2 regions of the Myxococcus sp. AM009 genome follow, and region 2 is predicted to be linked to the other one. Evidence: riboswitches for the same ligand, from Rfam matches in the RefSeq annotation. Region 2 holds a riboswitch; the other holds the start of a gene.
What was found. Region 2 has a riboswitch for cobalamin ahead of HV824_RS15480 (hypothetical protein). Riboswitches for the same ligand answer to the same signal wherever they lie in the genome.

Region 1 (3,400 bases), on a different contig from region 2:
CCAGTTGGCTGGCGTAGTAGCGCAGCAGGTCCGCGGACTCCTCCACGTCACCCAGCGACTCCAGCCGGCTCTTGCCCACCTCCAACGTCATCCGCGCCGACAGCTCCAGGCTGCGCTCGGAGATGAGGTCCGCGGCCCGGCGGAGGATGCGCACTCGCTCCTCCCAGGCCGTGGCGCCCCAGCCTCGCTGGGCCACTCGCGCCACGCGCACCACCCGGTCCAACTCGCTGACGGGCGTGCGGTGGAAGGTGGCGAGCAGCTCGTCCGGCCTCGCCGGGTTGCGGCGCTCCAGGAGGTCTCCGCTCCGCCAGGCCTCGCCGGCAATCCACGACGGCAGCGCTTCGCCCAGGCGCCCCCGCACGGTGTTGAGCGCCTCGTCGAAGCGCGCGTGCAGTGTGGACATGTCGGCGTCCAGCACCGAATAGGTGATGCGGAAACTCATGGCTCCCTCCGGAAGTAGTGGTTGATGCCCTGCGCGAGCGTGTCGACCAGCGCGTCGACCTCGGCCTCGGTGATGACCAGCGGGGGGCCCAGCATCAGCAGGTCCCCGTTCGTTCCGTCCGCGTGGCCGGTGTTGGACCAGAGGACGAGGCCGCGCTCGAACAGCTCGGCCATCAGCCCCTCCACCACCTTGCGCGAACGAGGGAAGGGGCGGCGGCTGTCGAGGTCCTCCACGAACTCGACGCCCGCCATCAGGCCCACGCCCTGCACCGAGCCCACATGGGGCAGGGGCCGCAGCGTCTCGCGCAGGCGCCGCTGGAGGTGGGCGCCCACGCGCGCGGCGTGCGCCACCAGGCCGTGCCGTTCGTAGTAGTCGAGTACCGCCAGCCCGGCCGCCGTCATCGCCGGGGCCTGGAGGTAGGTCTGCGCGTGCATGAAGCCGCCGGAGCCCTGCCGCAGCTCCTCCAGGTGCGCCTGCCGCACGAGCACCGCGCTCAGCGGCGCGTAGCCCCCGCTGATGCCCTTGCCGAGCACCAGCAGGTCCGGGGTGAAGTCGAACAACTCACTGGCGAAGAAGCGCCCGGTGCGACCGCAGCCGCACATGACCTCATCGGCGATGGTGAGGATGCCGTACTGCCTGCACAGCGCGCTCACGCGCTCGAAGTAGTCCGGCGGCGGAGGGGAGGCTCCGGCCGAGGAGCCAATCACCGGCTCCGCGATGAAGGCGGCGATGGTGTCCGGGCCCTCGCGGAGGAGCGCCTCCTCCATCAGCCGCGCGTAGTGCGCCGCGCCGTCGCGTTCGTAGTCTTCCAGGCCGGAGCGGTACGGGTAGGGCGCGGGCGTGGTGACGACCTCCGCCAGCATGGGGCCGAAGAACTGCTTGTAGTGGGGACGCCCCGACAGGGAGAGGGCGTAGAGCGTGTTGCCGTGGTAGCCGGGCACGCGCGCAATGACCTTCGTGCGCTGGGGCTGCCCGCGCGCCACGCAGAGCTGCCGGGCGAACTTCACCGCGGCCTCCACCGCTTCGGAGCCCGAGCCCAGGAACGCGGCGCGCTCCAGTCCCGCGGGCGCCAGCGCGCACAGGCGGGTGGCGAGTTGCTCCGTCACCTCGGTGGTGAAGTGGGTGCCGTTGACGTAGGCGACGCGCAGCAGTTGTTCACGGATGCGGTCCACCACCTCGCGGTTGCCGTGGCCCACGCTGGCCACGAGCGCGCCCGCCGAGGCGTCCAGGTAGCGCTTGCCTGTGGCGTCGAAGAGGTGGACACCCCGGCCGTGGGTCACCACGGGGAAGTCGCGCGCGAGGTCGCGCAGCAGCACATTCCCTTGCGGGTAGCGCACGCCCTGCCTGCCTTCGTCCCGCATCGTCCGTCCTCCACGCAGCGCGGACGACCGAGGTCGCCCGACAGGGCTCCCGCGTGGAAGAAGGGTTGTCACGATGCGCGGGTCGGCGCACACCAGGCCCCGGAGGAGCCCACGGACCGACCTTCGCCCCCACGGGCGACTGGACACACGAGCGGGGTTGGGTCGGAAAAGCCGAGGCGCGCGCGAAGACTGGCTGGAGGCTCCAGCGCTGCTCGGACCTTCCGGCCGTCCCACGCGGCTCCAGGTCGAAACCGTCCGTGGATTTCTCCCACGGGCGGATGCGGGCAGGTCTTCGGGCTCGTGAGCACTCCGGCCGGAGCCGGATTCCTACTGCTCGTCGCTTCCCAGCTCCCAGAGGGAGCCAGTGCGTGTGACGAGGTTCGTTCTCACCTACCGCTGCGGGGCAGCCCCGGATTCACACCGGGTTCCCTTTTAAGCCCAGGCCGAGGCCCAGGCACCAACATGGGGCGGTATGTACTGTCGGCCTTCTTGGACTGTCAAGGCAGGCTCGCGAACATGGACAGGTTCCGTCTTGAAGCGGGCGCGCATCCGACATCAAGGTTCGCGCCGCGCGCTCGATGGCGTCGGCGATGCGGAACGAACGTGGCACATCCAGACGCAGGTCCGCTCTTGCGCGCCGTGCCCGTAACTTCTGTCCCGCCCCGGTGTTGAATGAGGGGGGCCCTGCCAACTGGGGGCTCCCGTGCCTGGCTCACCGGAGGCGAAGACGCGATGAACCCACTGCTGACCCGTCGTCATCTGCTGCGCGCTCTGGGGTCGACGGCGGTGGGGCTTGCGTGGGCTCCGGGCTCCCTGGGACGGGCGCTCGCGTCCAGCCAGCTCGCCTCCACGCGAGGCACGCTGGTGACTGTCTTCCTGCGTGGCGGCGCGGACGGGCTCTCCCTGGTGCCTCCGGTGGAGGATGCCGCGTATCACCGGGCACGTCCCACGCTGGCGTTGAAGGCGCATGGCCCGGACGCCGCGCTGAAGTTGTCAGGGCCCTTTGGCCTGCATCCCAGGCTCGAAGCGTTGATGCCGCTGTGGCGTGATGGCCGGCTGGCGGTGCTGCACGGCGTGGGATTGCCGGCGCCGGTCCGCTCACACTTCGACGCGCAGGACTTCGTTGAATCCGGAACGCCGGGGCGCAAGTCGACACCGGATGGCTGGCTCAACCGCGCGCTGGACGAAGAAGAGGGCGTCGCGCTGCGCGCCGTGGCGTTGCAGCCCACACTGCCCCGGGCGCTGTTCGGAGACGCGGGGGCGGTGGCCATGGGGCGGCTGGAGGAGTTCCGGCTGAGGGGCGGGCGCAGAGGTGAGGAGGCCACCCGAGGCTTCAATGCGCTCTACGCGGGCGCCGTGGACGAGGCGCTGCGGACGACGGGCCAGGACGCTTTCGAGGCGATGTCGCTGTTGGACGAGGCGCGGCTGGCGAAGCGCGCTTCGCGTGCGGCGGTGGAGTATCCGAAGGGGCAGCTCGGACAGCGGCTGCGCGACATCGCGCGGCTCATCCACGGCGAGGTGGGGCTGGAGGTGGCGGCGACGGAGCTGGGAGGCTGGGACACGCATGCGGCTCAGGGCGCCGCGACGGGGGCGTTCG
Region 2 (3,400 bases):
CTCCAGCGGCGTGGAGCCATCCGGCGCTCCCGCGTCTTCGTCGACGCTGGAGGACGCGTCACCGCACGCGGCGGCGCCCAGGAGCACGGCGAGCGCCGTGCCCCAGGCGAAGCGCTGGAGGCCGCGATGGCTCACCGGGCCACCTGGATGCGCACCAGCCGCTGGCCGTTCTTGTCATCCACGCCCACCAGCAGGTCCGAGCCCAGGTGCGCCAGCTGCGTCACGGAGGTGCACGCGTCCACGAACGACAGCACCGGCGTGCGCTCGCCAATGACGACCGCGCCAGGCTCAATGCCCAGGGACAGGGCGTAGCGAGACACATCGGTGGAGACGAACTGCCAGTTCTCGTTGTAGCCGCCGCGCTTGACGGCGACGCCCTCACCGAAGGTGGAGGCCCCGTTGAAGTCGCTGTCCACCACGAGCTCGGCCTGCGTGCCCAGGTCCACGGGAGCTCCGCCGCGCAGCGCAGCCGCGAGCACCGACGGCGCCACCACGCGGGCCTTGTTGCTGAAGTCCACGCTGCTGGAGAAGCCCAGCATCGCGATTCCATTGTCCGTCACCGCCGTGAAGCCACTGGCGCCCGCTTCGCCCGCCGGGAAGTTGGCCAGGCGCACCGTCTGGAAGGGGGTCTCGGAGGTCACCAGGCCGAAGACGCCCAGGCCGCCCCCCGCGTTGCCCAGGCTCACGCTGTTGACGAGCAGCACGGAGTCCTCCCCCGAGGTGAAGCTGGCCGCGGTGAAGTTGGCCTGCGCATCGATGTAGGAGGACGCGGCGGGCGACGCCAGGTCATACGCGGCCACCGAGCCCAGCGCGCCCGTCGCGGACGTGGTGTAGCCCGCGAAGAGATACCGGCTGTCGTTCACCAGGAAGCCGTTCGAGAACACCGTCGCCGTCCCCGCGCGGTCCGCGGGCGAGACGACGTCGAAGAGCTTCGTGTCGTCCGGCTGGAGGTCGGGCCAGATGCCCAGCGAGTACATGCCGACGTCGATGCCCATGCCACTGCCACGCACGGCGTAGACCGTATACGTGGGGCCCGGCGAGGCGGCCAGCGCCAGCACGTCGTCCGGCAGCGGCGCGGAGCCCGTGGCCTCGAAGCCCGTCTGGAGCTGGAGCGTGCCGAGCACGGGGTCGTGCGGCGCCGTCTCACACGTCTGCTCCGTGCCCGCGTCCGGCTCCGTGCCAGCGTCCGGCTCCGTGCCCGCGTCCGGCTCCGTGCCAGCGTCCGGCTCCGTGCCCGCGTCGGGCTCGGTGCCCGCGTCGGGCTCGGGGACCTGCTGGATGGGCCGCGTCTCACACTTCTCCGCGGCGCACGTCCACGCCTGGCCCTCCGGCGCGGGGCCGTTCTCACTGCGGCAGTCGAAGGCGTCCACGCATTCGGAGCCGCAGCCCGTGGTCACCGCCAGCACCAGGCTGGCCGTGACGAACATCAGGGACTTCGTGCGGGCTCCCGCGCGCTTCACATCGGCGTACTTCATGGTGTCCTCGCTCCCTCTTCCGCCCCCACGGGCGGATGGGCTTCCAGGAGGACACGGTCGAAGGCAGAGCCCCGGCGCACATCACACGCGCCGGACGGCACCGCCCCCGCCGCCTCCCCTCGGAGGCCTCGGTGATGTCCGTGCCAGAGGCACGGGTCTTCGGCAGGTTTTCGGACTCGCAGGCGCGGGTGCACGGAGCACCCACCTACTTGCCGTCGCTTCCCAGCCCGCTTCGGGCCAGTGCTTCACGTGACGGCGTTCGTTCCTGCTCACCGCTGCGGGGCAGTCCCGGATTCACACCGGGTTCCCTTGAGTCACCGTGGAATCACGGCGACACCGAGGACGCGGGCGGGGATATGGCGGGTGCAAGCCATTGTCAATGACTGGCCCCCAGCCGCACCCGCCGCCGCAGCAGCGCGAGGAACAGCGGGCCGCCCAGCAGCGCGGTGACGACGCCCACGGGAGGCTCGGCCCCAAACAAGGGGAAGGCCAGCCGCGCCAGCAAATCCGACAGGACGAGGAAGGCCGCGCCGCCCAGCGCCGACAGGGGCACCAGCAGCCGCTGGTCCGGCCCGAAGGCCAGCCGCAGCAGGTGCGGCACGATGAGCCCCACGAAGCCAATCAACCCCGTGAGCGCCACCGCGCCCGCGACGCTCGCGCTGGTGGCCAGCAGCAGCCAGCGGCGCGTCGCCGCCACCGGCACACCGAGGGACGCCGCGTCATCGTCCCCCAGCGACAGCAGGTTCAACCGTGCGGAGAGCACCCACATGACGCCAATCGCGCCGGCCTGGAGCAGCGCGGAGAGCACCAGCGTACCGCCGCGCTCGTACCCCAGCGCGCCGGCGAGCCAGTAGAGGATTTCCCCCAGCCGGTCGGGGTCGGACAGCGTCTTCACCAGGGTGATGGCCGCAGAGGCGAACGCGTTGAACACCACGCCGGTGAGCAGCGCTGCATAGGGCGCGCGCGACGCGGAGCCCCGGCTGGCGGAGAGGACGAAGAGGATGGCGGCCCCCGCGCCCAGGAAGGAGAAGAGCGCGGGCGCGGACAGCCGCGCCATGGCGCCGCCCAGGCCCGGTGCCACGTCCCCCACGGTGCCGAGCCCCACCGCGAGCGCCAGCGTCGCCCCCATCGCCGCTCCGCCGGACACGCCGAGCACGAACGGGTCCGCCAGCGGATTGCGCAAGAGCCCCTGGAGCGTGGCGCCCGAGGCCGCCAGCCCCGCGCCCACGATGGCCCCCAGCAGCGCGCGCGGCAGCCGCAGCGACCAGAAGATGACGGCATCCGTGGACGTGGGCTCCGTCAGCGCGGCGGTGAGGGAGATGGACTGCTCACCGAAGCGCACCGCCACGGCCATGCACCCCACCGCCACCACGAGGAAGCCCCCGAACAACATCACCGCGCGCGAGGCGCGAAAACCTCCCGCTCCGCCCTGTGCACGCTGGGATGTCGCCGGCTCGCTCACGGCGCGGCCTTACCCGTTCCTTCCGGATGCAGCAAACGGAAGAGCTCCTCCAGCCCCCGCCCCAGCGAAGGTCCCGGCTGCAGCAGCGCCATGGAGGGCAGGTCCACCCAGCGCGCGCTGGACAGGCCGGGCAGTGCCCGCAGCTTGTCCTTGCCCACGTCCACGTCCGCGGCATCCACCACCACGGAGGCCCGGGCGCGCACCACGCGCTCCACCGAGTACACCGGGTACGCGGAGCCCGCGTCCGCCGCCACGTTGACGCCGCCCGCGTCCCGGAGCAGCTCATCCGCGAAGGAGCCAGGCCCCGCCACCACGAGCGGCGTGAAGCCATAGACGAACAGCACCCGCGGCGCGGGCAGCTTCTTCGCCGCCTCCTGGATGCGCGCGCGCGTGGCCTCGATGCCCACCACCACCGCCTCCGCCGCCTTCTCCCGTCCGAGCGCCTTCCCCACCGCGCGCATGG

Region 1: linked by a shared signal. The riboswitch ahead of HV824_RS01525 (aspartate aminotransferase family protein) and the one ahead of HV824_RS15480 (hypothetical protein) in region 2 are both predicted to bind cobalamin.

What each region holds. Positions count from the first base shown of each region.
Region 1 is NZ_JABXEP010000003.1:30,907-34,306, reverse strand. It holds gene HV824_RS01530 (aldehyde dehydrogenase family protein) at 1-442, opposite strand, end outside; gene HV824_RS01525 (aspartate aminotransferase family protein) at 439-1,803, opposite strand; cobalamin riboswitch at 2,069-2,280, opposite strand; gene HV824_RS01520 (DUF1501 domain-containing protein) at 2,536-3,400, shown strand, end outside.
Region 2 is NZ_JABXEP010000053.1:37,031-40,430, forward strand. It holds gene HV824_RS15475 (cell surface protein) at 1-135, opposite strand, end outside; gene HV824_RS15480 (hypothetical protein) at 132-1,475, opposite strand; cobalamin riboswitch at 1,619-1,831, opposite strand; gene HV824_RS15485 (iron ABC transporter permease) at 1,852-2,937, opposite strand; gene HV824_RS15490 (ABC transporter substrate-binding protein) at 2,934-3,400, opposite strand, start outside.